DNA from 3 places in the Ruegeria sp. AD9 genome. Region 1 is predicted to be linked to each of the others. Evidence: riboswitches for the same ligand, from Rfam matches in the RefSeq annotation. Region 1 holds a riboswitch; each other region holds the start of a gene.
What was found. Region 1 has a riboswitch for cobalamin ahead of ACR0AM_RS02685 (DUF1636 family protein). Riboswitches for the same ligand answer to the same signal wherever they lie in the genome.
Positions count from the first base shown of each region.

Region 2: linked by a shared signal. The riboswitch ahead of ACR0AM_RS03930 (ABC transporter substrate-binding protein) and the one ahead of ACR0AM_RS02685 (DUF1636 family protein) in region 1 are both predicted to bind cobalamin.
Region 3: linked by a shared signal. The riboswitch ahead of ACR0AM_RS20070 (DUF4198 domain-containing protein) and the one ahead of ACR0AM_RS02685 (DUF1636 family protein) in region 1 are both predicted to bind cobalamin.

Region 1 covers NZ_JBQFZP010000001.1:543,964-554,168, forward strand. The annotation lists gene ACR0AM_RS02675 (hypothetical protein) at 1-319, opposite strand, end outside; gene ACR0AM_RS02680 (NAD(P)-dependent oxidoreductase) at 794-1,789, opposite strand; cobalamin riboswitch at 1,892-2,096, shown strand; gene ACR0AM_RS02685 (DUF1636 family protein) at 2,191-2,565, shown strand; gene cobW (cobalamin biosynthesis protein CobW) at 2,570-3,625, shown strand; gene cobN (cobaltochelatase subunit CobN) at 3,629-6,922, shown strand; gene ACR0AM_RS02700 (cobalamin biosynthesis protein CobG) at 6,919-8,040, shown strand; gene ACR0AM_RS02705 (precorrin-8X methylmutase) at 8,040-8,669, shown strand; gene ACR0AM_RS02710 (precorrin-2 C(20)-methyltransferase) at 8,666-9,394, shown strand; gene cobJ (precorrin-3B C(17)-methyltransferase) at 9,391-10,155, shown strand; gene ACR0AM_RS02720 (cobalt-precorrin-6A reductase) at 10,146-10,205, opposite strand, start outside.
Region 2 covers NZ_JBQFZP010000002.1:182,926-193,130, forward strand. The annotation lists gene ACR0AM_RS03910 (GntR family transcriptional regulator) at 1-695, opposite strand, end outside; gene ACR0AM_RS03915 (GlxA family transcriptional regulator) at 862-1,812, shown strand; partial or broken gene ACR0AM_RS03920 (ABC transporter ATP-binding protein) at 2,702-3,212, opposite strand; gene ACR0AM_RS03925 (FecCD family ABC transporter permease) at 3,209-4,258, opposite strand; gene ACR0AM_RS03930 (ABC transporter substrate-binding protein) at 4,255-5,259, opposite strand; cobalamin riboswitch at 5,413-5,604, opposite strand; tRNA gene ACR0AM_RS03935 (tRNA-Gln) at 5,766-5,840, opposite strand; gene ACR0AM_RS03940 (NADPH:quinone reductase) at 5,931-6,920, opposite strand; gene ACR0AM_RS03945 (SH3 domain-containing protein) at 7,032-7,493, opposite strand; gene ACR0AM_RS03950 (2-hydroxyacid dehydrogenase) at 7,692-8,678, shown strand; gene ACR0AM_RS03955 (GFA family protein) at 8,699-9,088, shown strand; gene ggt (gamma-glutamyltransferase) at 9,200-10,205, shown strand, end outside.
Region 3 covers NZ_JBQFZP010000024.1:8,855-19,059, reverse strand. The annotation lists gene cbiQ (cobalt ECF transporter T component CbiQ) at 1-582, opposite strand, end outside; gene ACR0AM_RS20080 (cobalt ABC transporter permease) at 582-1,145, opposite strand; gene cbiM (cobalt transporter CbiM) at 1,142-1,753, opposite strand; gene ACR0AM_RS20070 (DUF4198 domain-containing protein) at 1,760-2,545, opposite strand; cobalamin riboswitch at 2,678-2,876, opposite strand; gene ACR0AM_RS20065 (ROK family transcriptional regulator) at 2,997-4,202, opposite strand; gene ACR0AM_RS20060 (substrate-binding domain-containing protein) at 4,377-5,396, shown strand; gene ACR0AM_RS20055 (ABC transporter permease) at 5,504-6,577, shown strand; gene ACR0AM_RS20050 (ATP-binding cassette domain-containing protein) at 6,577-7,353, shown strand; gene ACR0AM_RS20045 (nucleoside/nucleotide kinase family protein) at 7,350-7,985, shown strand; gene ACR0AM_RS20040 (aspartate/glutamate racemase family protein) at 8,026-8,736, opposite strand; gene ACR0AM_RS20035 (GntR family transcriptional regulator) at 8,733-9,437, opposite strand; gene ACR0AM_RS20030 (thiamine pyrophosphate-binding protein) at 9,549-10,205, shown strand, end outside.

The sequences.
Region 1 (10,205 bases):
TGACCCCCGTCTCAATATCGGGCTCGGCCGTGGGTTCGAGCCCGGCCACGCGCTCCAGAACAATGCGGTAAATGACGGTGTAGCCGTTCTTGCAGTGCCGCCGCCCTGTCTCGATCAGAATGCCTTCGCGCAGGAAGTCGATGATGGTGCGCTTAACCGTGCTCTCGCTAAGCTCTGTATGGCGCTGGATGGTCCCTTTGGAGCACCAGATACCCGAACCGTCATCGCTCGCCTTATCCGCCAGGAACATGATGATCTGCTTGCGCGCGGCGCTGCCAAAGCGGCGCTCAGCGCACTCATTTGCGATACGCCAGCTCATTGGACCACCTCGCCAGTCAGAGGCCACGAAAGAGCCGACTGAGCGTTTGCGGTACGGCACTGGCTCATGCTAATGTGCTGCGAAAGCTGACAGGCTTTTTCTATTTGGCCCCGGTTCACAGTTGCCGCTGTGACGGGGCCTTTTTCGTTTTGAACCGGCGAATTTGGCTTTGAAACTTTCGCTTTTTGTTCACTTTTTGTCTGGGGGTGTTTTGCACCCTTAAGCCGTTGTTTTCGCTTACGCTCTCTCTGGATTGCAAATCCGTGTACACCGGTTCGATTCCGGTACTCGCCTCCAACAACATCCAAATCGCTGACCTAACCCCGCAGTACACGCGTGCGACGCTCGGTATTTCAAGACGTTCAAGGCCCGCGATTCTGTCGAATTGCGGGCCAGATATGGCGTGTTTTTCGGAACACCTGCCTACCCCTGCTCGTTCAAGGGGCGAGATTTTGTCTGGTATGTGCTTTACGTTCAGGCGCGCCCTTGTGGCACAACCTCGTATCCCGGCTCCTCCGGCTCATCATCCGTCATTTCGGCAGGGAAGCCCGGGGCGGTGATATCCAGGCCGGTTGCCTCTTCCAGCCGCTTGATAATATTTGGTGAAAGCTCGCGTTCGCCATAGCGTGCGATACCATCGTTAAAGATGTTGATCATCACCGGGTTTATTTCCAGCGGCACCCCGGCGCGGTCGGCGACCTCCTGAAACAGACCGATATCCTTCTTCACCAGATCCATGGTGAAGGAAATATCGCGCGACCCGTTCAAGATGACCTGACTTTCGGTTTCGTGCACGAAGGACGTGCCGGACGAGATTTTGATCGCCTCATAGGTCGTGTTCAGATCCATCCCCGCAGCCTTTGCCGTAACCAGTGCTTCGGCGCAGGTGATCAGGTTGGCGGTGGCAAGATAATTGGTCATCACTTTCAGCACCGAGGCCGAGCCCAGTTCGCCGGTGTGCAAAACCCGACGACCCATTGTCGTCAGGAACGGCAGAATTCGTTCAAACGTTTCCCGGTCACAGCCCGCAAAGATCGAGATATTGCCTGTCGCGGCACGGTGGCACCCGCCAGAAACCGGGCAATCGACGGCCGCACCGCCGCGCGATATGACTTCGGCTCCCAAGCGTTTGACTTCGGCCTCGTCCGTGGTCGACATCTCCATCCAGATCTTGCCGGGGCCCACGTCGGGCAACATCTCCTGCATGACTGCGTCTGATGCTGCCGGAGACGGCAGACAGGTGATCACCGCATCGCAATCGCGCATCAACTGGGCGGGCCCCTCAGCCGCCTTTGCACCTTTGGCGACAAACTCGGCCACCAGATCCGCGTTCAGGTCATGCACAGTCAGATCAATGCCGTTGCGCAAAAGGGATCCCGAAAGCTTTCCGCCTACGTTACCCAGACCGATAAATCCCACTTTCATATGACGCATCTCCAAGTTCGTCGTTTTCCCGTCATGCGACCACATACCGAACACATTCTTCATGCCGCCGAACGACGCCTACAGGTCGCTTTTTTCTCCTTGGCTTATTTGTTGCGCGCGAACCGCTTGACAAGCGGGTCAGCGGTGCCGCATGTCCCTTTCGTTGGTGTCGGCGACAGCCGATGAAAAGGGAATGCGTCAACGGTTCATCCGCCAAGCGCAGCCGCCCCCGCGACCGTGACCGGAGAGGATGCCCAATGCCACTGGCCTGTGCCGGGAAGGCGGGACATCCGACAGAGCGACCGCTCTGGCATCCGCAAGCCGGGAGACCTGCCAACACCCGAAGTTGAAACCGGGCGGGGTGTTCCGGTGTCGGGTCCATGTGCAGACGTGGTGCCCGCATGAAACCCCGTCCCCCGCGAAGAGGATTTGGGGGGATGAGAGACATGAGCGAGAACGCACCGGTAGAGCTACTGGTCTGCACGACTTGCCGCCGGGGTCTGCCCGTCGAGGATGACGCTGAGCGACCCGGCACATTGTTGCACAAGGCCCTGGAACAGGCTGTCCTGCCGGATGGCATCATTCTGAAACCGGTCGAATGCCTTTCGAACTGCGATCAGGGCTGTTCCATCGTGCTTCGGGGCGGGCCGGATCGCTGGACCTTTGTTTACGAGAATCTGAACGAAATCGATCACGTCGATGTCATCATCGATGGCGCGACTAAGTATCTGGCCACAGGCGATGGTCTGGTGAAATGGCGCGACCGTCCTGAACATTTCCGCAAAAACTGCGCCTCGCGCATTCCCCCGATTGGAGCCTGAGATCATGTCGAACCTTGAAAAACTCCCCGTCACTGTGATCACCGGCTTTCTGGGCTCGGGCAAAACCACGCTGGTGCGCCATCTGATGCAGAACCCGCAGGGCAAGCGCCTTGCGATTGTTGTTAACGAGTTTGGCGATGTGGGTGTTGATGGCGACATCCTGAAGTCCTGCGCGATTCCGGAATGCCCTGCGGAAAACATCATGGAACTGGCAAACGGCTGCATCTGCTGCACCGTGGCCGACGATTTCATCCCGACCATCGAGGCGCTGATGGCGCTGGAACCGCGCCCGGATCACATTTTGATCGAAACATCCGGCCTTGCACTGCCCAAACCGCTGCTGAAAGCGTTTGATTGGCCTGATATCCGTTCGAAAATTACCGTTGATGGCGTTATTGCGCTGGCCGATGCCGAGGCCGTGGCCGCCGGTCGCTTTGCTCCGAACGTTGAAGCGGTGGATGCCCAACGGCTGGCTGATGACTCGATCGACCACGAAACACCCTTGTCCGAGGTGTTCGAGGATCAGATCTCGTGCGCGGATATCATCCTGCTGACCAAGCCCGATCTGGCAGGTCCCGAAGGTGTCGCGAAAGCTAAACAGATCATCGCCGCTGAGGCGCCGCGCCCGCTTCCCGTCGTCGAGGTTGCCGAGGGGGTCGTCGACGTACGTGTCGTGCTTGGCCTTGAGGCTGCCGCCGAAGATGACATGGACGCGCGCCCGTCACATCACGATGGCCATCACGATCATGAGCATGACGATTTCGAAAGCATCATCGTCGAATTGCCGGAACAGACCGACCCGGCGGAACTGGTTGCCAGGATTGAACGTCTGGCAACTGAGCTGAATATCCTGCGCGTCAAAGGCTATGCCGCCGTCACTGGCAAACCGATGCGCCTGCTGGTTCAGGCTGTCGGCGCACGGGTTCGTCACCAATACGACCGCCCGTGGGAGCCCGGTGAAGAGCGCCGCTCGCGCCTGGTCGTCATTGCCGAACATGACGACATCAAAGAGGCTGAGATCCGTGATATCCTAGTGGGTGTGACCGAGGTTGCCGAGTAAGTCATGCACGTCGTCTTTCGCGAAAGCCACGGGCTCGAGGAAACCGAGACCCCAACCGATCTGGGCCAAAGCCCGGCCGATCTGGTTGTGCTGTCCTTTTCCGACAGTGACCTGGGCGCTTTCGCGGCGGGCTGGCATCGCGGCGGCGGGCCTGAGGGGCGGATGCCCACGATGCGGCTGGCCAATCTTGCTGCATTGAAACACCCCCTGTCCGTCGACACCTATGTTGAACAGACACTTGAAGGCGCAAAGGGCATCCTGATCCGTCTGATCGGTGGCGTGCCCTATTGGTCTTACGGGTTGCAACAGGTTCTGGCACTGGCGCAGGCCAAAGGCATCGCGCTGGCCGTTCTACCGGCGGATGGGCGCGAAGACACTCGGTTGGATGAGTATTCGACCCTGCCCCTCTCGACCCTGCGGCGGCTGGCACATCTGTGTGATACCGGCGGAGAAGTCGCCGCGCAGGCCGCATTGGCCCAGATGGCGTTAGCAGCAGGGCTTTATGCCGGGCCGGTGATGGGCGCGAAAACCCTGCCCGAATGCGGTGCGTGGTGCCCGGAACAGGGTGTCATCCCGGTGGATTCCGCGTTCGAGAACGATGCGAAACGCATTCTCGTAACCTTCTACCGCGCTTATCTGACATCAGCAGACACAGCCCCGGTCGCGGCCCTGATCCGCAGCCTGCGCGCCCGCGGGCTCCAGGCGGTGGGTTTGTTCGCCCCGTCGCTCAAGGCCCCGGCCGCTGCCAACTGGCTCAGGGAACAGGTCGTTGCCCTGAGACCATCGGCCATCATCAACGCCACTTCATTCTCGGGTAAGGGCGCGTCTGGCACGTCGCCTCTGGACGCGGCGGATGTGCCGGTGTTTCAGGTCGCCCTCGCCACCTCGCGACGCAAGGCTTGGGCCGAGGCCGAACGCGGCCTGTCACCCGCCGACCTCGCCATGCATGTGGTATTGCCTGAAGTGGACGGGCGAATATCAGCAGGCATTGCCTCTTTCAAAGAGCCGGGCAAGCGCGATCCGCATCTGGAATACTCGCGTTTTGCGCATCGGGCCGAGCCGGACCGAATCGAGGCGATCATCGACCGGGTATCTGGCTGGCTTGCTCTGAATGATAAACCCAAGGCAGACCAGATCCCCGCGTTGGTCCTGTCCACCTATCCCGGCAAAGATTGGCAGATGGCCCATGCGGTCGGTCTCGACGCGTTGGCCTCAGCCGAAGCGATGCTGTCTGATCTTCACGGTGAAGGCTACGACATCACGGCTGCCGAACCGATTGCCGACACACTCTTGGACGCCCGGGTATCGTGGCCGCTTGAGGATTATCTGAGTGCACTCGCTGAATTGCCCGAGACCCTGCGCACCGATCTGCACACCGTATGGGGCGATCCCGAGCAAGACCCAATTTTCGCTCATGACGCGTTTCAATTCACTGCTTTGCGACGCGGCAAGGCGCTGGTCGCACTGCAACCAGAACGCGGAACACCCGAGCTGCGCGATGACGACTATCACGACCTTTCGCGCACCCCGCGCCATAGCTATGTCGCCTTCTATTTGTGGCTGCGCAAAGGTCTAGGAACGGATGCGCTGATCCATATCGGTGCGCATGGCACGCTGGAATGGCTGCCCGGAAAATCAGTCGCCCTGTCGGCAAACTGCTGGCCCGAGGCGCTGATCCGTGACCTGCCGGTGATCTACCCGTTCATCGTCAACGACCCGGGCGAGGCCGCGCAGGCCAAACGCCGGATCGGCGCGGTGACCCTGGGCCACATCCCGCCTCCCATGAAAGAAAGCGGAACGCCTGACCGGATGGTGCGGCTGGAAGCCCTGCTGGACGAATTTTCAAACGCGGACGGTCTTGACCCCAGACGCCGCGACCGGCTGCAGGAAGATATCCGGGAAGAAGCACAGGCCATTGGACTGGAGAACGATCTGGGTCTGGATCAGGCCACCAGCACCGCCGAAGCAATCACGCGCATTGACCGCTTTGTCTGCGATATCAAAGAAAGTCAGTTCGGCGACGGGCTGCACGTCTATGGGCGTGTACCGGACGTGACCGGCAGTTTCGACCCAGCCCCATCCGCCCATGCCGAACGCAAGGCCCTGATCAATGCGCTGGCCGGCAAGAGGATCGAGGCTGGCCCGTCCGGCTCGCCCTATCGGGGCCGCTTTGACGTGCTGCCGACCGGGCGAAACCTTTACACCACCGATCCGCGATCTGTGCCCACCCGCGCAGCTTACACGCAAGGCGTGAAACTGGCCGAGGAACTGGTACGGCGGCACTTGCAGGAGGAAGGTGATTACCCGAAAGGGCTGATTGTCGATCTGTGGGGATCGGCCACCATGCGCACTGCGGGCGAAGAATTCGCCATGGCCCTGCACCTGCTGGGTGTAAAGCCGGTTTGGGACAAGGGATCCGAGCGGGTTTCGGGTATCGAAGTTTTACCCATCACCGACCTGAGCCGCCCGCGTCTGGACGTCACCCTGCGGGTTTCGGGCTTGTTTCGCGATGTGTTCCCCACATTGTCAGCCCTTTATGGTCAGGCGGTTCGGGCTTTGTCAGAGCGTGATGAAGCGACCGACTGGAACCCCTATGCCGGTCACGCCCCGGCTACGCGGGTGTTTGGCCCGGCACCCGGCAGTTACGGCCTGAACATGACCCATCTGTCCGAGACCTATACGGACGAGGCGCGCGCCCAAGCCGGGGAGGCATGGCTTGAGGCCAGCTCGTACGCGCTGGAAGGTGAACACATCGCGCAGGACAAAGCGGGAATCACGGATCGTGTCGCCAATGCCGACAGTTTTGTTCACCTCCAGGATCTGACGGAAACTGACCTGCTGCTGGCCAACGACTATGCCACGCATGAAGCCGGTTTTGCCGCCGCCAAAAAGGTCGCTGGGGGCACCGCTCAGCTTTACCATCTGGACAACACCAACCCAGATAATCCGCGCGCCCGGACTCTGCCGGAAGAAATCAGCCGCGTCGTTCATGCCCGCGCTGCCAACCCCGGCTGGATTGCGGGGATGCAGCGCCATGGTTTTCGCGGCGCCGCCGAGATTGCTGCGACGCTGGATCACATGGCCTCTTTCGCGCATCTGTCCGGCACTGTCGCTCCGCATCTGTTTGATCTCTATCACGAAGCCACATTGGGTAATGAGGCCGTTGATACCTTTCTACAAGAGACCAACCCGAAGGCCCATCAGGCCATGCAAGACAGGTTCCGTGCATTGCTGGAAGCGGGGCTTTGGAACACGCGCCGGAATTCGATCCGGGCCGATTTGGAGGGTTTGAGATGAGTGCACCTATCGTTCAAGGCTGGTGTCCCGGCGCGCATCGCCCGATGATGTCAGGCGACGGGCTGGTCGTGCGGGTCCGTCCGCGTCTGGCGCGACTGAATGCCAGGCAGGCTATTGGCTTGTGCGAACTGGCTGAACAGTTCGGCAACGGCACCATTGACCTGACCAATCGTGCCAACCTGCAGCTGCGCGGCGTGGATGAGCGCGACCACCAGCCGTTGCTTGTGGAGCTTGCGGCGCTGGACTTGCTTGATGCGGAACCCGGCATCGAAGTACGCCGCAATATTCTGGTCACTCCGCTCTATCAGGCGGGCGATTTGACCGCGCGGCTGACGCAGGAATTGATCGATCGACTGGCGGAACTGCCTGCTCTGCCCGCTAAGTTCGGTTTTGCCATAGATACAGGCCCGACGCGCCTGTTGGCCTCGGATTCCGCAGATATTCGTCTGGAACTGGGTGCTGACGGTCTGATCCTGCGCGCCGACGGCTGCAAAACCGGGCGGTGTGTGGCCGAAGGCGACGCCATCGACCACGTGATCGCGCTGGCCCGTTGGTTTGCCCAGACCTATACGGCCGAGACACGCCGCATGGCGCGGGTCGCCTACGCGCTGCCACAGGATTGGCAGGGATTTGCCCCCGGTCCTATCGGTGAAAAACTGCAACCCGGCCCCTGTGAACTGGGTTCTCTCTACGGCGCGGCATTCGGCTCGCTGCCTGCGCGCAAGCTTTGTGAACTGGTTGAAGCCAGCGGCGCTTCTGCCCTGCGTGTCACCCCGTGGCGGCTGATCCTGCTGGAAGGCGGGGCGGCGATACCCTCCCCGGATTTCGTCATGGACGGAGCCGATCCGATGATGACAACCGACGCCTGCCCCGGCGCGCCGTTCTGCCCGCAAGCGCAGGTGGAAACCCGCGACATCGCCCGTGCATTGGCCCGGCGCATTCCCGGTCGCCTGCATGTCTCGGGCTGCGCCAAAGGATGCGCCCATATGGGCCCGGCCGAGATCACAGTGGTCGGCAACAACGGGCGATTTGATCTTGTCAAACAGGGCCGCGCAGGGGATGAGCCCTGCCAACGCGGGCTCGCCCCCGAAACACTCATGACCATGGACTTCACCTGATGCCCTATACATACGAAACCGATGGCGCGGCGATCTACAAGGAAAGCTTTGCCACCATCCGGTCCGAGGCTGATCTGGCCCGCTTTGATACCGATGAAGAGCAGGTCGCCGTTCGGATGATCCACGCCGCCGGCATGGTCGGGCTGGAGGAGTTTGTACATTTCTCACCCGGATTTGTGCAGGCCGCACGCACGGCGCTGGAAAACGGCGCGGCGATCCTGTGTGACGCGCGCATGGTCAGCGAAGGTGTGACCCGCTTCCGTCTGCCTGCCGACAACCAGGTGATCTGCACCCTCCATGACGAACGCGTGCGCCCTCTGGCCGCCGAGATGAGCAACACCCGTTCTGCCGCTGCGCTGGAACTCTGGCGTCCGCATCTGGAAGGTGCTCTGGTCGCCATTGGAAACGCGCCCACCGCGCTGTTTCACTTGCTGAACATGCTGGAAGACCCGGATTGCCCGCGCCCTGCAGCGATCATCGGCTGCCCGGTCGGATTTGTCGGAGCGATGGAATCCAAAGACGCGTTGTGGCAGGCGCAACCCGTCCCCTCCTGCATTGTCAAAGGCCGTCTGGGTGGCAGCGCCATCACCGTTGCAGCCATCAACGCCATCGCAAGCCGGGCGGAATGAAAATGGGTACCATATACGGCGTGGGCCTTGGCCCCGGTGACCCTGATCTGATGAGTGTCCGGGCCGATCGCCTTCTACGCAACGCCAAACACGTGGCATTCTTTCGCAAACCGGGTCGCAGCGGTCAGGCCCGCAAAATCGTCAACGGGATGATCCCCGAAGGCGCGATTGAATTCCCGATGGAATACCCGGTGACCACCGAAATCCCGGTCACTGATCCGCGTTATAACGAGTTGCTGGCCGCGTTCTATGAAGAGTGCACAGCACACCTGAAGACGCTGTCGGCACAGGGTGAGGATGTGGTGGTCCTGTGCGAGGGTGATCCGTTTTTTTACGGCTCGTTCATGCATCTTTACAATCGGTTGCGTGACGAAGCTCCGGTTGAAGTTGTGCCAGCCATCACGGGTATGTCCGGTGCGTGGACGGCCACGGGCGATCCGATCACCTGGGGGGACGATGTGCTGACCGTGCTGGTCGGCACCCTGCCCGAGAAAGTTCTGGCTGAACGCATGGCGCAGACAGATGCCTTGGTCGTGATGAAAATCGGGCGGAACATCGACAAGGTGAAACGCGCGCTGAAAACCTCTGGTCTGTATGACCGCGCATGGATTGTCGAATACGCGCAAATGCCGAATCAGACGGTGACAAAATTGTCTGAGGCCTGCGAGAAGATTACCCCGTATTTCTCGATCATCGTTGTTCATGGTCAGGGGCGCCGACCATGAGCGGATGGGTCAAGATCGCAGGCCTTGGTCCGGGGGACGAGGCGCTGGTCACCCCCGAGGTTACAGCGGCTTTGGCCGACGCCACCGATGTGGTGGGCTACATCCCTTATGTGGCCCGCGTGGCCGACCGACCCGGCCTGACCCTGCACGCCAGTGATAACCGGGTTGAAATCGACCGCTCGCAACACGCGCTGCAAATGGCCGTCGAAGGCAGGCGGGTGGTTGTTGTGTCCTCGGGCGATCCCGGTGTGTTTGCAATGGCTGCCGCTGTGTTCGAAGCGTTGGAGAATGGCCCAACAGAATGGCGTGACATTCAGATAGATGTGCTGCCGGGGATCACCGCGATGCTGGCCGCATCTGCCCGCGCGGGCGCTCCGATGGGGCATGATTTCTGCGCCATCAACCTTAGCGACAACCTAAAGCCTTGGACGCTGATCGAAAAACGCTTGCGCTTGGCTGCGCAGGCCGATTTTTCGATGGCCTTCTATAATCCCCGCTCGAAGTCTCGCCCGGAAGGCTTTGTAAAGACACTGGAAATCCTGCGCGAAGAATGCGAGCCCGAGCGGGTGATCCTGTTTGCGCGCGCCGTGTCACGAGCGGATGAGGTGATCCGGGTTTCTACCCTGGCCGAGGCCACGCCCGAGATGGCGGATATGCAGACCGTGGTTATTGTCGGTTCGTCGCGCACCCGAGTCATCGAACGCAAAGGCACGCCGATCGTCTATACGCCACGCTTCACCCCGGTCGAGGATCAGGGATGAGACACCCAGTCCAGCACCTGTGCGACAGTCGAAAGCTCGGTCCGCTTTGG
Region 2 (10,205 bases), on a different contig from region 1:
AGTGGTGGGATACCCATTGGGACATCCAGTGCGTCAGGCATCACGAACATCCCGATCTGATCCCGGGACAGGTTCCAGTGATCCTCGGCCAGTTTCGCCGCCTCAGCTTCATCGCGTGCCTCGATGGCTGCGATGATCGCGTCATGCTGTTGGCTGGCCAGCGACAGGTTTTCGGACATTTCAACTGTCTGCGGCCGATAAAACGTCATACCAATCCGTGCGTGATCGATCAGCAGCCGGTTGAATGACGGAAGCAGGTAGACATTGCCGGACATCTCTCCGGTCACGTCATGAAAACGGTTGTTGGCAAGTGCGCAATCCTCGGCCGACCCTGAATGAAGGGCAGCTTTGAACGCGTGCTGAGCCGCTTTCAGGTCAGCGATTTGCGCGTTAGTCGCGTTCTCTGCCGCCAGACGCAGGATAGCCCCGTAGATCATCGGTGCGGCAAGGAAGAAATCGCGCAGCGTGGTGTAGGACATTTCCGAAACACGGGCACTGCGGTTTTTTCGCAGATCCAGATAGCCTTCGCCAGCCAGTTGACGAAACACTTCGCGCAGAGGTGTGCGCGACAGGCCGAATTCATCGGACAGATGCGCCTCATCCAGATCGTCACCTGGACGAAGGCGCAGAGTCAGGATGGACATCTTCAGGTGTTCTCTTAGCGCATTTTTGCGCGACGTGGCTTCGTCTTTCATCCTTTGGCCTCACTATGTCCTGTGGCAGCTGCGTTCGAATCGCGGAGGTCACAGTTTTGTATTTCTAAAAAATACAACTTGTATACAAAAAAATCTCGTGCAGCATGGATGTCTGCTAAATAGACTCACGTTCGGGCGTCGGCCCAGTTTGGAAATGGTTCTGCTCATGCCTCAGACGCAGCACTTCGCCTTCATCCTGGTCGAGGAGTTTTCGCACCTCGCCTTTTCCTGTGCGGTCGAGCCGCTGAGAATCGCCAACCTTGTGAGTGGCGAAGAGCTGTATCGTTGGTCATTTGTATCCGAACAGGGCGAGCAGGCCGTGTCTTCCAATGGGTCCGTCACCCTTGTGCATTCCGGACTTGAGGAACTGTCCAAGTGCGATCAGCTCTTTGTTTTGTCGGGCATTCACATGCGTGACCACGTGACCCGTTCCCTTCTGGCCACACTGCGGCGCGAACGAGCGCGTGGAACGCGGATCGGGGCATTGTGTTCCGGCGCGTGGCTGCTGGCCGAGGCCGGGTTCCTCAACGGTATGCAGGCGGCGATCCATTGGGAATACCACGACGCGTTCATGGAAGCCTTTCCGGATATCAATCTGGTGCGCAGCGTCTTTGTCGCCGACGAAAAACACATTACCGCATCAGGTGGGACCGCGACCGCAGACCTGATGCTGCATCTTATTGAACGCGACCATGGCGAAGAGCTGGCCACCGATGTTGCGGATCAAATGGTCTATAACACTGTGCGTAATGCGACCGCTAAGCAGCGCGTTTCGCTGCAGTCGCGCAATGGAATGCGCAATGCCCATCTGGCAAAGGCGATAGATATTATGCAGGACAGTCTGGAAACCCCAGTTTCACCATCCTTCATTGCAGACAATTTGGGTATCTCAACCCGTCAACTTGAACGGTTGTTTGGCAAGTACCTCAACACTTCGCCCAAACGGTACTTTATGGAAATGCGGCTGGAACGGGCCCGGAAGCTGCTTTTGCAAACCGAAGCGTCGGTCACCGAGGTCGCCGTGGCCTGTGGTTTTGAAAATCCGGGACATTTCTCTCGGGTATACCGGTCCAGTTTTGGCATCACACCGCACGCGCAGCGCAACAAGATCAACTGAAATCGGATAGATTGCTGCTTCTACCTGCCGACGGGGGTGCCGCGATCCGCTGACCTTGAACAGGTCCGACCTGGCACCCCCTGATCCCGCCGAGATACCCCCTCGTTAAAACTGGACTAGTCAACAGATCGGCAGGATTACCCACCAATAAATCTCGATATTGGCATAAGTATATCAAGAACTTGTCATCGACAGGTTTGTTGTGCCCTGTTTCGTTAATCTACCGTTAATTTAAGGCTCAAGTTGAGGCTTTGATTGGGGGTAATCTGCAATATCGACGTGCGGTCGCCGCGATCTGTTCAAGCTGATGGCGTTTCGAGATTTGGGTCAGGTCCCAGTGGTTTCCGAAAGGAATCTGATTCACGGTTCAAAACAAGTAGTGAACACACCACAAGGGTTTGGTCGACCGACGCTCGGACGACGCGCCTGCCGATCATCTTGGAAGGCAAGAAAACGAACGAATCCTATTTCTGTTAGAATCAAGACAGCATTCGACGAGCAATTTTGCAGTTTGTGAGGAAACCCAGATCAAGCTTGCTCGCCGTCGGAATACGCCTTCGAGGCCGTAGATTGTACTTATCTGGTATGGCGCGCTGACGACGCTGATATCCTGTGCGACCAGAAGCGATCGGGATCCGTCAGTCCAGATGATAGGACAGAAACCGTTCCGTCCCGCCGGCACTATACCCCCACTGTGCTTTGACACCGAAAACTTCTGAAACGGTTTGCAAAGACAAGGCTTGTTCAGGCGGGCCAAGAGAAACCAGCTGTCCTTTTGATAAAACAGCCACGCGATCACAGGCCATTGCCTGATTCAAATCGTGCAGTGCCATCACCGTTGTCACTTTTAGAATTCGAACACAGTCCAGGATCGACAGTTGGTGATGTATGTCCAGATGGTTGGTCGGTTCGTCCAAAAGCAAAAGGCCCGGTTGCTGCGCCAATGCACGCGCGATGTGCAACCGCTGGCGCTCTCCTCCAGACAATGTTGCCCATTCTCTGTGTGCCATATCGGCCATTTCCACAGTTTGCAGAGCTTTGTCGACTTGTCTGGTATCTTCGGCGCGCCAGGGCCGTAAGGCCGACAGCCAGGGCGTGCGGCCCAGCTCGACCACGGACCGTGCAGTTACGCGTTCGGCTGTATCAGCCTGTTGTTCAACAATGGCAATCCGTTGGGCAATCTGTCTGCGCGACAAATGCGAAACGGGATGGCCCGCTATGACGACTTTTCCCGAAACCGGACGTGCCAAACCCGCCAACAGGCGCATCAGAGTTGATTTGCCCGAACCGTTGGGTCCGACCAAAGCCAGTGTTTCGCCGGGCTCCACGACAAACGATACGTCTGACAGCAAAGTCTTGCCGCGAACCGAAAATGTCAGGTTTTGCGCCTCGATCTTCATTGGGCGTTCCTCTGGCCGCGCACCAGAATTACGGCAAAGGCAGGCGCACCGATCAGGGCGGTAACCACCCCAATCGGCAGAACCTGACCCGGGATGATGATGCGCGACACTATATCGGCGCCGATCAGGAAGACCGCTCCGATCAAGGCGGCCGTTGGGATAAGCCTGCGATGCCCCGGTCCTACAAGGAACCGGGCAGCATGAGGGATGACCAGCCCGACAAAGCCGATGGACCCGACGATCGAAACCATGACCGCTGTTGTCAGCGCGGTGGCGAAGATCAGGGTTGCCTGCACCCGCCGCACCGGTATGCCCAGCGAGGCCGCTGAATCAGTGCCGAAAATAAATGCGTCCAAAGCTCTGGCGTGAAAGCGGCAAATAAGCCAGCCGGCAAGGGCCACCGGAATGGCCAGATATACATCCGGCCAGCGCACGCCACTGAGGTTTCCCATCAGCCAGAACATGATCCCGCGCGCCTGATCGGCATTGGCGGATTTGGCGATGATGAAGGCCGTTAGCGCATTGAACAACTGAGACCCGGCAATTCCCGCCAAAACGATTTGCGCCGTCGCAGCCCGCCCGCCGCCTGCGCCGGAGGCTCGGGCCAGCAACGCGACAAAACCGAAAGCCAAAAGCGCGCCATTGAACGCGCCAAAAGACAGCGACAAAGCTCCCCCGCCCAAACCAGCGATGGTAACAGCCACGGCACCCGTCGAGGCCCCGGCAGAAATGCCCAAAATATAAGGGTCAGCCAACGGGTTTCGCAGCAATGCCTGCAACACGACCCCTGCGACAGCCAGACCGGCACCGCAGGACGCAGCGACCAGAGCGCGAGGAATCCGGTAGCTCCAGATAATACCCTGATCAATTGGGTCGACGGGCAGGTCCGCTCCGGCCAGCTTGTTGACCAGAACGGAGAGAACCAAATCGGGCGACAACGAGGTTTCCCCGATCATCGCGCCCGCAAGGACCGCCGCAATCAACAGTGGCACAGTTAGGCACGCGGCCTTGAAACCCTGCCGAAAGATTGCGGCGACCTCGTTCACAAGTTGTTTCCGATGGTATCCAGCTTCTCGGCCAGATCCTCCAGTGCCGGGATTGCGCGGATGGTGGCGTCCATGGCCTGCGCATCCATAACGACAATCCGGTCATTCTTGACCGCATCCATCTGGCTGGTCACCGGATCAGCGCGCAGGAACTCCAGCTTTTTCAGGTAGTCGTCCGCAGCAAAGCGACGGCGGTCCATCTTGGCAATCACGATCACCGTCGGATTGGCCTTGGCAATGGTTTCCCAGCCCACTGTTGGCCATTCTTCATCCGTCTCGACGACGTTGCGGATGCCCAATGTGCTCATCATGTATCCCGGTGCGCCCTTCTGCCCGGCCACAAACGGATCGCTTTCCATTTCAGGAGAGGAAAACCAGAATACGGCGGACACATCGTCCAGCTTCACGGCTTGCGCCTTGGCGACGGCTGCGGCTTCACGGGCCTTGTACTCGGCAACCAGGTCCGTGCCGCGTTCGGACACATCAAAGGCTGCCGCCAGTTCTTCGATACCCTGATACAGCGTATCGGTCGAGAACGCTTGCAGGCGGGTGCCATCACCGCCGACCGTATTGTCTTTGCCGACGCAATCCGCAGGCATCACGTAAGTTGGAATACCCAGTTCGTGAAATTGCTCACGCGTGGCGACGATGCCCTCGGGTCCGACATGCCATTCATATTGCGCTGCGACCAGTCCCGGCCGCTTGGCAACAACGCTTTCAAAGCTGGGATCATTGTCTGCCAGACGCTCTACCTTGGCATTCACCTCGGCATATTCAGGCAGCACCTCGTTGAACCAGACCGAGGTTCCAAGAACCTGCTCGCCCAGACCCAGAGCATAAAGCACCTCGGTCGCGGCTTGGCCGACCGTGACTGACGACGTCACTGGCGCGTCAAACGTGACCGAGTGACCGCAGTTTTCGATGGTTAAGGGAAAGTTTCCTTCGGCGGCAGCGCTGGTAGCCAGCAAGGAAAGGCCAATCAGGCCAGTGCGTAGAAACATGACAATCGATCTCCATGTGTCAATGACCAGAGAACGGGTGAATGGGCATTTACCGAAGCAACAGACGCTTTTCTGCCTGCTGTGAGCGCAGAGTGGTACATAGCCCGCCCGGCGCGTTTCTTCGGCAACCTCCCCGGACAACCCCGCCCGGTGTGTTTCGGTTTCATACCGGCAGGTCTCCTGACTGACGGGTCTTTGTCTGTCCTGTCTTCCCAGACCGAAATGGCCCAGTGACGGAATGGACAGCGCTCGCCGCCTACAGTTGCGGGGGCAGTTCCGGTTGGCACCAAAAGGCACCTCGGATTCCCTCTTAGCCACATCGGGACCGGTAAAACGCGGGTACCTTAACACTTACTCTGCGGCAAGAAAAAACTCGGGGGTCTTTCCCATTTTCTCCCAAGGGCATGAACCTGCGCGTCTCAACATGGTGCTGACGTCAGACAAGCCGCTGAGAAGGCGCTACAATCCGCCCCGAGGACGTCGGTGTGTGATATATAGGAAAATCATGGCTGGGGTGGTAGGATTCGAACCTACGATACACGGTACCAAAAACCGCTGCCTTACCACTTGGCTACACCCCAACGGTGAGCGGCTATCTACGATTGTTGATGGCAGGGTTCAAGAGCGTTTTGCAAAAAAAGCGAGCGCCGTAAATTTTTTTTGAAGGCCCCTCATTTGGTATCGATCAACACCGCTCCGGTACGGTTGCCTTCTTGTACCAGCGCATGGGCCGCAGCGCATTCTTCCAACGTAAAGACCTTGTGAACGGGGCAGATCAGTGCGCCATCAGTCAGTGCCTTGTGTAATGTCTTTATTGCGGTGGCGCGCAAGTCCGCGGGCAGCAGGTAGATCAGAACCGCTTCGAGCGTCACGGCCTTGAACATCATGGGTCCAAAGGGAAAGACAGGTGTCATATTCCGGGCAGATCCATATGCGTTGATACGGCCGTTTTCGGCGATGACGGCAATGTTGGTGGCAAGGTTCTGTCCAAATTCGACATCGACGATTCGACCGATTGCATGCCCATCATTTGCATCGAGGATCTGATCCGAAAGGTGTTCACCGGTGTAGTCGAGCACGACATCCGCACCAGCTGCCTTGACCCGGTCAAAGTTGCGGGCGCTGGCCGTTGCGATCACTTTGGCTCCGGCCCATTTGGCAAGCTGCACAGCCAGATACCCGACGGTGCCCGCCCCGCCATGGATCAATATGGTTTGCCCGCCCGGTGCGCCGCCCGAGAACACCGCATGGCTTGCGGTTAGGCCCGGAATTCCAAGAATTGCCCCGGTTTCAAGTGACACTGTCTCGGGCAGTTCGACAGCCTGAGATTCGGGCAGGGTGATGTGGCTGGCAGCTGTACCAAATGCGCGCTGCCATTGCCCGTTCCAAATCCACACGCGCCGGCCAATCCGCGCCGCGGGTACTCCATCACCAACCGCTGTGATGACTCCAGCCCCGTCGCTGTGCGGAACGATCAGCGGAAACGGGGGTTCCGTGACACCCGGCCGGGTTCCCGCACGGGCCTTGATATCCGAGGGGTTTACGCCGGAATAGGACAACTCGACCGTGACTTCACCTGGTTCAGGCTGGATCAGGGGAATATCCTGTATACGCAAGACATCGACAGCGTCTCCGAAGGCTGAATAAGTGACTGCGCGCATAGCGTCCTCCATTTAGGTCGAGTTAAGCGGCGATTGGGCCGGTAACTCAAACACCTTGTCGCGCTTTTTCAGGGCGATGCGCAACCGCGGATACCGGAATTCGTCTTTCGCCTATTCCCGAATTTCGGAAGGATCGACGCCCCAAAGGTTCGATTTCAATGTCCAGCCACGGTATCCGCCAGCGGTGATCCGGCACCAGTCCTGCGAACAGGTTCCAAGGCGCGCCACTACTCCGGTCTCGAAATGAGCGTTCACGGGCGAGGCTGGATCGGGGCGGGCATAAACAGGCAGCATCTCGGATTCGATCAGCACCGTTCGAACGCCAGACAACAAGGCATAGTGAACCCAGCCACCCGCGCCGTCGCGGTCCTGAACCTTGCGCCAGTTTCCGTATTCGGCGGTGACCTGCAGCGGCATGCCGCGCCGTTTGAATACCCAGTCGATTCGGTGGGTTAGGGATGGTCCGCGTCGCACGTTGCCTTCGGCTGCCTTCATCGAAACATAGCGGGGCAGGGGTAGGTTGGTGACCGAACCGCGTTTGACCTCGGCATGTGCGGCACAGACACCGAACATGACCAGAAATACGGAAACTGCCGCCAGAGATTGGCGTTTTACAGGTAGAATGCCACTCACTGACTGCCCGCTCTTATGCCTGTTGATCCGGTTTTGAAAAAAGGTCGACTCAATGCCATTGGGGTTCTTGTGCCCCGCCTTATCCTGCGCCACGATGCCATGGCGCGCGTCCGTTTGCAAAGCAGTGGGAGAGCCGAGGTGCCAAGAGAACGTTTAAGTGTTGTTGTTACGCGACGGTTGCCTGAGGCAGTAGAAACCCGGTTAAGCGAATTGTTTGACGTGCGCCTGCGCGACGACGACACCCCAATGACGCGTGAGGAATTAGTAGCAGCGGTGCAGGATGCCGATGTGCTGGTGCCCACGGTGACCGATACCATTGATGGCGGGCTATTGGGTCAGGCGGGTGAAAAGCTGCGGCTGATCGCCAATTACGGGGCTGGTGTCGACAATATCGATGTGGCGACGGCGCGGCAGCGCGGCATATTGGTGTCCAACACGCCCGGCGTGCTGACCGACGACACGGCAGATATGACCATGGCCCTGATTCTCGCTGTGACACGGCGCATTCCCGAAGGGTTGAGCGTCATGCAGCAAGGCGACTGGACCGGGTGGGCACCCACCGCGTTTCTGGGTGGTCGCATTGGCGGGCGGCGACTGGGAATTCTGGGTATGGGCCGGATCGGACAGGCCGTGGCCCGCCGCGCCAAGGCGTTTGGTATGCAGATCCATTATCACAACCGCCGCCGATTGCGCCCAGAGATTGAGCAAGAACTGGAGGCGACCTATTGGGAAAGCCTGGATCAGATGGTGGCGCGTATGGATGTGATATCGATCAACTGTCCATCGACGCCGTCGACCTTCCACCTGATGAACGCGCGCCGCCTGAAGCTAATGAAACCCTCGGCAGTGATCGTGAATACTTCGCGGGGTGAGGTTATTGACGAGAACGCTTTGACCCGGATGATCCGTACGGGGGAAATTGCGGGCGCGGGGCTGGATGTCTACGAACAGGGAACCAGTGTGAACCCGCGCTTGCGGCAATTGCCCAACGTGGTTCTACTGCCGCATATGGGGTCGGCCACGCTGGAGGGGCGGGTTGAGATGGGTGAAAAGGTCATCATCAACATCAAAACCTTCGAAGATGGCCACCGCCCACCGGATCAGGTTGTGCCTGCGATGCTCTGACGCGTCGGAAAGGATCATGGATGGATTTGTTTGAAGGGGGATGCCGCTGTGGAAATCTGCGCATCAAGGCTTCGGGCCGTCCTCTTCGCGTCGGGATTTGCCATTGTCTGGACTGCCGCAAACACCATGGCGCGTTGTTTTATGCGGCAGCCATTTTCCCGGCGGATGCGGTTAAGATCACCGGCAATGTGAAAGGTTATTCTGACCGGTACTTTTGCCCGGATTGCGGATCTCCGGTATTTGCCCGAAGCGGTGCCGAAGTCGAAGTGTATTTGGGGAGCCTTGACGCGCCTGACCAATTCACACCGACATATGAATGCTGGACCACACGGCGCGAGGCGTGGCTGCCCGAATTCACCGGAATGACCCGCTATGATCAGGATCGTCGCGCCGAAGAAACCGAACCATAGCGGATATGGCGAAACTTCGCTGTGATAACACGCTACCATGCCTGATCGTTGCAGAGGGGGCAAAATCCTTACAGGATTGAAAATAAAGATTGTATTGGAGGGTTAGAACAGATGAGACATGTTTCAGCACTGCTGCTTACTACCGCACTTACTATTTCGACACCGGGGTTCGCGCAGGAAACAGCCGACGCCGTCGCCCCTGAGGGCGCGACAGAGGGGCAGGTTCAGGCGATGACCGATGAGGTTATTGCAGCCCTCGAAGCCAAGCTTGAGGGAGTTCCGGTCACATCCGAAAACTGGATGATAGCTGCGGCCAATCCGCTGGCGGTGGAGGCCGGGGCCAAAGTGCTGCGCGCGGGCGGGTCTGCCGCGGATGCGATGGTGGCTGTGCAGGTCGTGCTGGGGCTGGTCGAGCCGCAATCCTCTGGTCTGGGCGGGGGTGCGTTTCTGGTTTGGTACGACGCGGCCAGCGGGCAAATGACGACGCTGGACGGCCGCGAAACAGCACCGCTTGCCGCAACCCCGACGCTCTTTCAGGACGAAAACGGCGAACCGCTGAAATTCTTCGATGCGGTGGTGGGCGGATTGTCGGTGGGTACACCGGGTACGCCTGCACTGCTGGAAGAGGCGCATCGAAGATGGGGGCGCGCGTCCTGGCCCGGGTTGTTTGCCGATGGCATCCGATTGGCGGATGAAGGGTTTCTGGTGTCCCCGCGACTTGCCAGCCTTGTTGCAGACGATTCCGAACGCTTGTCGCGGTTTCCGGAAACAGCCGCATATTTCCTGCCTGATGGTCAGCCGTTGCAGCAGGGACAGCGCTTGATGAACCCGGATTATGCCGAAACATTGCGCGTGCTGGCCAGCGATGGCGCTGCGGGGTTTTACGGAGGTGAGGTCGCTGCGGATATTGTGCGAACAGTCCGAAACGCCCCCGGAAATCCCGGCGTTCTTGCGGGGGTGGATCTGGCGCTCTACCAGGTGATCGAACGTAAACCGGTCTGTGCCGATTACCGCGCCTACGAGGTTTGCGGCATGGGCCCGCCGTCGTCGGGTGCCCTGACCGTCGGGCAGATTCTGGGGATGTTGAACAGCTATGATCTTGCAGCAATGGGCGCCG
Region 3 (10,205 bases), on a different contig from region 1:
GCGATAGGTGTGCCAGTTTGTTGCCGGGCGAAAGCCGCGCACTTTCATGGCCGCGCGCAGGCGCAGGTATTCTTCCCGCAGAACCTCGATATATCGGATGGTGAACATCAAAAGGTGAACCAGCTTTTCGGGGCAGCGCAGGCGGTGCAGGGCGTGGCCAAGCGTGACCGGCTCCATCGTGCCGACCAGCACCATAAGGGACAGGATGACCGCGTTGGCCGTCAAGGCGATCTCGACCGCTTTCCAGAAGCCCTGCCAGCTTGCGGGAAACCCCCAGAGCGTAAACATCGGGTCGCCGGGCATGGAGAATGGCAACAACACCAGCATGAACAGGATGAACCCGTCCATCATGGCCATGCGTTTCAATGTCTTCCGCCAGGGCAGACGCGACGCGGCAAGAAGCGAAAGGGACACCGCCAGAGCCGCGCACAGCGCTGTCAGCGAGGACACCGCCACTGTCACCACCGCGAAGACAACCGCCATAACGATCCGCATCCTAGGATCAAGCGGGTTGATCGCGCCGCGCCGCTGCGCGCCCGCTTTGACCAGCGTGCTTTCCTGTTGTCCCAGAACATGCGCCATCAGGCCGCCAGCTTGCGGCGTGCCGCAAAGTAGAAGCCCAGACCAAACAGACCGACAATATATCCGATCCCACCCAGAACAGTTTGCAGATCATTTTGTTCGCGGTAAGCCGCGATTTCCCGACGCAGCGGGCGCAGCTCATCCCGCACGGCCCTGGCAATGACCTGTTGTTGTTCAGTGCTGAGCACCGCCGCTGTCTGGGCAGGTGCGTTTGTTGGCGGGGTATCAGGTTCCGCTTCAACGCCCATGATCCGGGCGACATCCGCAGCGGGCATGGTGACCTCGGCCACATGTCCGGCACCAAGGTTTGCAAAGAATGTATGGGCCACCGGCGCGTTTGGCGTGTAGATAAAAAACCCGTCTGCATCTGTTACGATACGGCCCAGCTCGGCTCCGTCCGGGCCGTTGACGATGACCTCGGTATCGCTTGCCATGTCGCCGTTGGAAAAGCCGATTTCGCCTTCGATGGCGTCACCGGATTTAAACACTCCGGCTATGACCTTATGCGCCAAGGCAGGTAGGGGTGCACAGCACAGCGCCAGAATGATTGCCAGATACCTCATGCGACCGCTCGTTTGACAAACAGCTCGGGCTTGACCTTGCGCGCCAGCAAAACCGCGAACCCGGTCAGGATCGCCTCAATCGCCATGACAGGAATATGTGCAAAGAAAACAAGCTTGGCCGCAGGCAGGAAGGCATCTCCGGACAAGGCCAGTGAAAACGCAACCATGCCGGTTGTGGCGGCAATGGCAAAGGCACCGCCAACCCCGCCCCATATCGCACCTTGCAGAGGTGAGCCGTGGGCGATCAGGCGGCTAAAGATCAGTCCGTCCAGAACCGCGGGCAACGCGATGTTCAGGGTGTTGATCCCCAATACCGTCAACCCGCCAAAGCCAAAGAAGACGGCTTGCAGCAAAAGCCCGACGAACAGGGCCGGGAATGCGGCCCACCCCAGCAAAAGCCCGGCCATACCGTTGAGGATCAGGTGCACCGACGACGGACCAATAGGAACATGGATCAGCGATGCCACGAAAAAGCTGGCTGACAGCACCCCCGCAGTGGGGATGCGATCAAGATCCAGCGACCTGAGGCCCATGGCAATTCCACCCGCCGCAGCGACGGCACCGCCGATCACGACCGGGTTGGACAAGGCTCCGTCAACGATATGCATCTACGGTTACTCCAAATCCCAGGCGCGGATCCAGATGACCGCGTCCTGGCTGAGTTCTTTGCCATTGTGTTCGGTCACGGGACCGGCGCCGAGCGCTGCAAAACCCCAATATCCGGCTTTTGGAACGCCGAATGTGAAATACCCGTTATCATCCGAAGTTGCGACCAATGCACCACCCGGCAACGGCGAGACGGTCGGGGCCGAAGCAGCCGTGCTTTCCATGTCCGGTTCTGCGGCCATGTACTCGATCTCGATCTCGGCACCCGCAACCGGTTGGCCTTCTGCCATAACCCGACCCGTAAAGGTCGAACCCGCGATGATGTTGGTCGGTTTGTTGAGCGGGATGATCTCAACCGGCAAGCCCACCGGGTTCATCCAGTCGGTCGGCAATTCGTTGCGGTTCAGGAATGCCTTGGCGATCTGCTGGATATAGATATCCTCAGACCCCTCGTAATAGGGCTGGGGAACTGTCACCAGCACATAGTCGCCCGACCGTTTGACCGGAACATAACCCTTGAATGCCGCGCCTTCGTTTTCCCCACCGGTGAAACGCACGGGTTCCAGAGTGTCCAGCAGGTCGGTTTTCTGACCGTTGTGGATCACGTAGAATTCCTGCGGCTTGTCCAGATCCATGACATGCCCGTTCGAGAACGGATGCCAGAAGATCAGCTTGACCGGAACATTCCCCGGTGCGTCGATCATGGTGTCAGAGGTGTATTCCAGCAGGAAATGCGCATTTGCCATCGCTGGAAGCGCCATCGCCACAGCGGCTGCAGAAAGCAGCTTGGTCATCAATAGTCGTCCTTGTCCCTTCGTACCAACCCCGGTACGAGATGCGTTTTGACTGCGGGGACGTCCAAGCTAAGCTGCTTTTTCAAGCATCCTGCTCCGACGCACATCCCGTCGCCGATTAGGAGTGCCCTTGTCAAAGGCACATGTCCGGCAGGTATCCTGACTTGCGGGTCAAAGCGTTGGGCTGGCCTTCCCGGATTAACTCCAGTGGCACTTCAGCCCTGCTCGCCGCTTACAGTTGCGGGTGCAGTTGCGGAATTAGGCCAAAGCCCGCACCGCATTCCCTTTTGATTCCAGAGCACGCCCCGGAACCGAACATGCCGAGCGGCTTGCCAGACTTCTTCGGCGTCCGTCAACGATCAATTGCGCTGGCTGTCAAAAAGTTTAGCGGGCAATGCCCTTTTTCCGGCGGATCCGCTTTGGATAAAGGTCGGGGTTTTCAGGGATGAACCTACCCTTCGAGCAGGTATCTTTCCGACAATGGCAAACTGGCCGCCCCCAATGAGCGGGCATCCGGGCCTGCCGTCCCCGCCAACACCAAAGGCCGTTCCAGCCCGGTCAGGTTCAGGTCGGATAGTTCGACCTCAACCAGTTCCACCAGCCGCGCCTTAATGCCTGCGGGCATCCAGCCATCAATCTTGACACATTCGAAGTCGATCAGGCTGCAAGATGAGACTGTGGCATGGGCGATCCCGTGCGCCGCTTGTTTCAGCCAGTTCTCAAGGTGGGTTTTCGGTACGTCCCAATGCTGTGTCGTTTCCCAAATTGAACCGGCTGTTGCGGCATTCTCACCTGTCGCGCGCTCCAGTACATAAAGACTGGCGACATCTATCAACGGTTTCACTCCGCCTGCGTCGTCCGGCACAGGCAATGGACCAAGCGCACCGGCATTTCCCCGCCCCGAAAAGATGGAGCCGTTCAGAACCACCCCGCCCCCAATGAAGAAGCCCACATAAAAATACAGGAAATCTCGTGGGCCTTCCGCCGGGCCAAAGACCAGCTCGGCACCGCAGGCGGCCGTTGCGTCGTTCTGTAGGAATACCGGCAAGTCATAGCTTGAGGCCAGTGCGCCTTTCAGGTCCGCGTCACGCCACGGATCCATTTTCTCCTGCGGAACCTGCAATGTCTGCGCCCAGTCCCAAAGGTAGAACGGCATCGCAATCCCAAGACCCGCGATCCTGCCGCGCGCTTCGGGCGACAGCGACGTCATCACTTTGTCGAGGCTTTCCTTGGAAAAGCTCAGTGTCGCCTCGGGCGTCGGAAAATCATAAGTCCGCCGCTCACGGTGCCTGACATTGCCAAGGAAATCCGTCAGCACCAGCTCGGTACTGCGCCGCCCGACTTTGAGCCCAAAGAAATACGCGCCATCCGGATTCAGGCGCATGGGAACCGAGGGCTGCCCGACTTTTCCCCGGATCGGTTCGCCCCGCAGAAGCAGCCCATCGGTTTCCAACTGGCGCATGATGACCGAAACCGTCTGTGCCGACAGCCCGGTCATCCGCGCGATCTCAGATTTTGCAAGGGCCTGATGGCGCCGGACCAGTGACAGGACAAGCCGTTCATTTCGGGCCCGCATTCCGCTTTGATTGGTGCCGCGCATGTCTGGCTCGCGTACGCCAGCGGTATTGTCCAAAGAGTTGTTTGCAGACACGGCCATCCCCTTCGTGACGACAATGTTGAAACCCTTCCTTTCTGTCAATAATAAATAAGAGTGATTTATTTATTGACTCAAAATTCGAATCTTGTGATGGTTTTCACGTTCGATCGGGCCGGATTTCGCCCGATCAGACGTATGCCCTGACGGGCATTGGGAAAACTGGGAGGACTACCGATGAAACTTGCGAAACTTGCAGGCGCTACGGCGCTGGCGGTTACGGCCATGGCAAGCAGTGCAATGGCCGAAGGTGAAACCGTTTGCCTGATCACCAAGACGGATACCAACCCTTTCTTTGTCAAAATGAGAGAGGGCGCGACAGCCAAAGCCGAAGAGCTTGGCATGACGCTGAAGGCCTTTGCCGGCAAAGTCGACGGCGACCACGAAACTCAGGTTCAGGCCATCGAAACCTGCATACTGGATGGCGCAAAGGGTATCCTGCTGACCGCGTCAGATACGTCGTCTATCGTTCCGGCGGTGCAGCAGGCCCGCGATGCCGGGCTGCTGGTGATTGCGCTGGACACCCCGCTTGAGCCTATCGACTCGGCCGACGCGACCTTTGCCACCGACAATTTCCTTGCGGGGCTTCTGATCGGACAATGGGCAAAAGCCACTCTGGGAGATGCGGCAAACGACGCCAAAATCGCCACGTTGGACCTTGCGGTCAGCCAGCCCACTGTGGATGTGCTTCGCAATCAGGGGTTTTTGCAGGGGTTTGGTGTTGATCTGGCCGATCCGAACGTGATTGGCGATGAAGACGACCCGCGCCTTGTTGGCAGCGATGTCACCGCTGGCAACGAAGAAGGCGGCCGCCGCGCGATGGAGAACCTGCTGGCCAAAGACCCGACGATCAACGTGGTGCACACCATCAACGAACCGGCGGCAGCGGGTGCTTATGAGGCGCTTAAGGCTATCGGGCGCGAAAATGACGTGCTGATCGTTTCCGTCGATGGCGGCTGCCCCGGCGTGCAGAACGTGGCGGACGGGGTCATCGGCGCAACATCCCAGCAATACCCGCTGCTGATGGCATCGCTGGGCGTTGAGGCTGTCAAGAAATGGGCGGACGAAGGGACGAAACCCGAGAACACACCCGGTAAGGACTTTTTTGACACTGGCGTGGCGCTTGTGACGGATAAGGCCGCCGACGGCGTCGAGTCCATCTCTGTTCAGGAAGGCATGGACCTCTGCTGGGGTTAAGCTGAACGTGTGGAAGGCCGCCACGCGGCCTTCCACTTATCAAAACCACCCACACGCCCGAAACCTTGCTAAAGTCGTCATAAACCTGACGCTTTGGGGGAAGTTCCATGTCCGATTCTTCACGACAAGCTGACGATTTCGAAACCGCCGCAAAAGGCAGCCCGGAGCAAGTCGCCGAGTTTGACGATCACCAACGCGGATTTGTCGGGACGGTTCAGCATTTTCTGCATGTGAACCCGTCGCTGGTCCCGCTGATTGTCCTTGTCGCTGCCATCGTCATCTTTGGTGTCTTATTAGGCCCCAAGTTCTTTTCGCCCTTTGCGCTGACATTGATCCTTCAGCAGGTTCAGATCGTCGGGATTGTGGCCGCGGCACAAAGCCTTGTGATCCTGACCGCAGGCATCGACCTGAGTGTTGGGGCCATCATGGTGATGTCGTCGGTTGTGATGGGGCAGTTTACCTTCCGCTATGGAATGCCGCCGTCGGTTGCGATTGTGTGCGGCCTTGCTGTTGGCTCGGCAATCGGGGCCTTGAACGGGTTTCTGGTCAGTCGCATCAAGCTGCCACCTTTCATCGTCACCCTTGGCATGTGGCAGATCGTTCTTGCGGCGAATTTTCTTTATTCACAAAACGAAACGATCCGGTCGCAGGAAATCGAGGAACACGCCGCCATCCTGCAACTGTTTGGTGCCAAGTTTAACGTGGGCGGAGCGGTGTTTACCGTCGGGGTGGTCTTCATGCTGGCGCTGATCCTCGTCCTTGCATACGCGCTGCGGCACACGGCCTGGGGCAGGCATGTCTATGCCGTCGGGGATGACCCCGAAGCGGCAGAGCTGTCCGGTGTCAACGTACACCGCACGCTGATATCCGTGTACATGCTGTCCGGCCTGATCTGCGCCTTTGCGGGCTGGGCCCTGATTGGTCGGATCGGGTCGGTTTCGCCAACCTCGGGGCAGCTGGCCAACATTGAAAGCATCACGGCGGTCGTGATCGGGGGGATATCTCTGTTTGGCGGTCGCGGGTCTATTCTGGGGTCCCTGTTCGGTGCCCTGATCGTGGGCGTCTTTACGCTTGGGCTGCGGTTGTTGGGCGCGGATGCACAATGGACGTTCCTGCTGATCGGCATCCTTATCATCGCAGCGGTCGCGGTCGACCAGTGGATCAGAAAGGTGGCAGCCTGATGGAACCCATTCTCAAAGGACGGAACCTTGTGAAACGCTATGGCAAGGTGACTGCGCTGGATCACTGCGACTTCGATCTGATGCCGGGTGAGATTCTGGCGGTGATCGGCGACAATGGCGCGGGCAAGTCGACGCTGATCAAGGCAGTGTCCGGCGCAGTGACGCCAGACGAAGGCGATGTTTGGCTGGAAGGTCAAAAGGTGAATTTCCATTCCCCGATCGATGCGCGTGAAGCCGGTATTGAAACCGTCTACCAGACGCTTGCCATGTCCCCTGCCCTGTCGATTGCGGACAATATGTTCATGGGGCGGGAAATTCGGCGCAAAGGACCGCTCGGGTCGTGGCTTCGCATGCTTGACCGTCCGGCGATGGAAAAATTCGCCCGCGAAAAGCTGAGCGAACTGGGTCTGATGACGATCCAGAACATCAATCAGGCGGTCGAAACCCTGTCGGGTGGACAACGTCAGGGGGTCGCCGTGGCACGCGCGGCGGCGTTCGGGTCCAAGGTCATTATTCTGGACGAACCGACAGCAGCACTGGGCGTCAAAGAAAGCCGCAGGGTCCTTGAACTGATCCAGGATGTGAAATCGCGTGGCATCCCAATCATCCTGATCAGCCACAACATGCCCCATGTTTTTGAAGTCGCAGACCGAATTCACGTGCACCGGCTGGGAAAACGCCTGTGTGTGATTGACCCCAAAGACTATTCGATGTCCGACGCCGTGGCGTTTATGACCGGGGCTAAGGAAGCACCGCCCGAGGATCAGGCCGCATGACCGGTGGCGGCACCGCCCCTGACGTTCTGGCCGACAGCATCGTCGATGCCGTTGAGGCGCTGCCGCCGGCCCGACACCGGCAACTTGTCGCGATTGCCGGCCCGCCCGGATCCGGGAAAAGCACCGTTGCCAGCCTTGCCACAGCCAAGCTGAACCGGCGCGGCGTGTCAGCTGGGCTTGTGCCAATGGACGGTTTTCACTTTGACAACGCGATCCTGAAAGAACGTGGGCTTTTCCCCCGCAAGGGCGCGCCTGAAACCTTTGATCTTGCCGGGTTTCATGCCTTGCTTGTGCGTTTGCGCACCGAAGATGAAGTTGCAATTCCGGGCTTCGACCGAAAGCTTGATCTGGCAATCGCTGCCCGATCAATGATCTCGCCTGATCAGCGGGTCGTTCTGGTTGAAGGCAATTACCTTTTGCTGGATGAACCGGGCTGGGTGGGCCTTCATCCCTTATGGGCGCTCAAGGTGTTTCTGGGCGTCGATCTTGCTACACTGGAAACCCGGCTCACCGACCGTTGGGTTGGGTTTGGGCTGGGCAAACAGTCCGCAAGAGAGCGGGCGCTTTCAAACGACATTCCGAATGCCGAGCGGGTGATCCGGAACTCGGCACAAGGTGACCTGAACCTGTGACATCTTAGGGCGGGTCAGTCAGAGCGCCCGTGTCACCTGTCTAGTAGGTGGGCGGCACAAGACCGGCCTGAAACCATGTCACGAAAGACACGATAGAAAACACGGGCAGCCCTGTGGCGCGCTGAATATCGGGCGCGTAGGGGCACATATTCGTGCATTCCAGCACGATCGCGCCAATATCGGGGTGTTCCGATGTCAGGGCCATTGCGGCTTCGACATTGTCTTTGCGGGCCAATTCCACATCAAGGCCAAGCTCATTTCCAAGGATCGCGCGGGTGAACTCCGCCCCACCTTCGGTTGTGCCGATAGGCGTGTCCAATGGAACATTGGCGGCCAGCAAGTGATCTTTGGTCAGAGTAGAGGCTGATATGGTCAGAACCCCGGCGCGTTTTCCCGCCGGCAGGATGCGGTTGACCATTTCAACCTGCATCAGGGACGATGTGGCCACCGGAACAGGCACAGCCTGGGCCAGTTCTTTTTGGAACAGGGACAGAAACCCGCAATTGGTGGTAATCCCGTCCACACCATCTTTGACAAGCTCCTGCGCCGCGTTGATGAACACGTCGAGCATGCCTTCGGCTTTGCGCCGGACCACCCGATCCGGCGAGGCATCGCGAACAATGCGGTAGTGAACCGGAAAGGGCCAGGTCTGCGCGTTGCCCATATCGCCGGGAATGCGGGGAAAGCGGGCATCCAGCATCAGAATGCCGACAGACGCGCCGTAGATGGATTTTCCGCCCTGCGCGATCATCCCTCAACCTCCTCAATAATGCGGGCCGAGATATCGTCGGACCCTTCCATGTAGATGTTCGAAATCCCGTGACGCACGGCATCCTGCACCTGATCCATACGCTTGGAGATATGTGCACCCAGAACCCGAGCGGCCTCATCCGCGTTCCGGTCCATCAAAGCCTGCATGACGCGTTTGTGTTCGTCCTTTGAGCGTTGCACCCTGTCGAGGCTCATGGATATCCAGCGGATATAGCGAATACGGTCGTTGATCCGCGTCAGGGTTTGCAACAGTTCCATGTTTCCAGACAGCTTCGCGATACCCAGATGAAACGCCTCATCCCGGTTGACGGCTTCTTCAACAGTCAGACCGGTGATGTCGATGCCCGTTGCGTAAAGCTCATCCCGCAGCAACTGCAGGTCTTCGTCCGATGCCTTGGCACAGGCCGCGCGCGCCGCCGCTGTTTCGATGATCTGGCGCAGTTCGAACAGGTCGAACACGCTTTGCGCATCCAGCGGGCGGCAGAAAAAGCCTTGTCCGGGGCGGAAGTCGAAAAGCCGTTCGGCGACCAGACGGTTCAACGCCTCGCGCAGCGGGGTGCGGCTGACGCCCAGATCCCTGGACAACGCCACTTCGTTCAGGCGGTCGCCGGGGCGCAGGCGAAACGAAACCGCCATCGCCTTGACCTGATCATAGATATCATCGACGCGCGGACCAGCCATTACCCCTGCCCTTCTTCGTTTGAATCACAGGTGCCACACGTTGAGCTTGAAATCAATATACAAAACTGTATACAGGTCTGCGTACAGATTTGACACAGGGGACTCGCAACCATGACAGGGACAAACTTTCTGACCGGAGCCGAAGCCATGGTGCGTATGCTCGAAGCGCATGGTGTGACGCATATGTTTGGCCTGTGCGGCGATACCACTTTACCCTTTTATGATGCCCTTGCCCGGATGGATCACGGCATTCAGCACATCCTGACACGGGACGAGAGGCACGCGGCCTATATGGCGGATGGCTATGCCCGCGTCACCGGCAAGCCCGGCGTGTGCGAGGGCCCGTCCGGCGGTGGTGCGACCTATATCTTGCCCGGAGTGGTCGAGGCCAACGAAAGCTCGGTTCCGATTCTGGCGATCACGTCGGATGTGGCAACAACCAGCCGCGGCAAATACCCTTTGACCGAACTGGATCAGCCTGCGCTGTTCCGGCCTCTGGCCAAATGGAACACATCCCTCGACGACGCCGCGCGGCTTCCGGCCATGGTTCGGGCCGCATTCAGGGCGATGACGACCGGCACGCCCGGTGCGACGCATCTGGCGCTGCCGTTTGACACGCAGAAGGCGCAGGTCGATGAGGCTGAAATCTGGGCGGATGACAGGCACCGCAGCTATCCCGCTGAACGGGCCGCACCTGACCCGGACACCATCGAAGCAGCGGCTGCCATTCTTGCAGGGGCCAAATCCGCGGTTGCGGTCTGTGGTGGC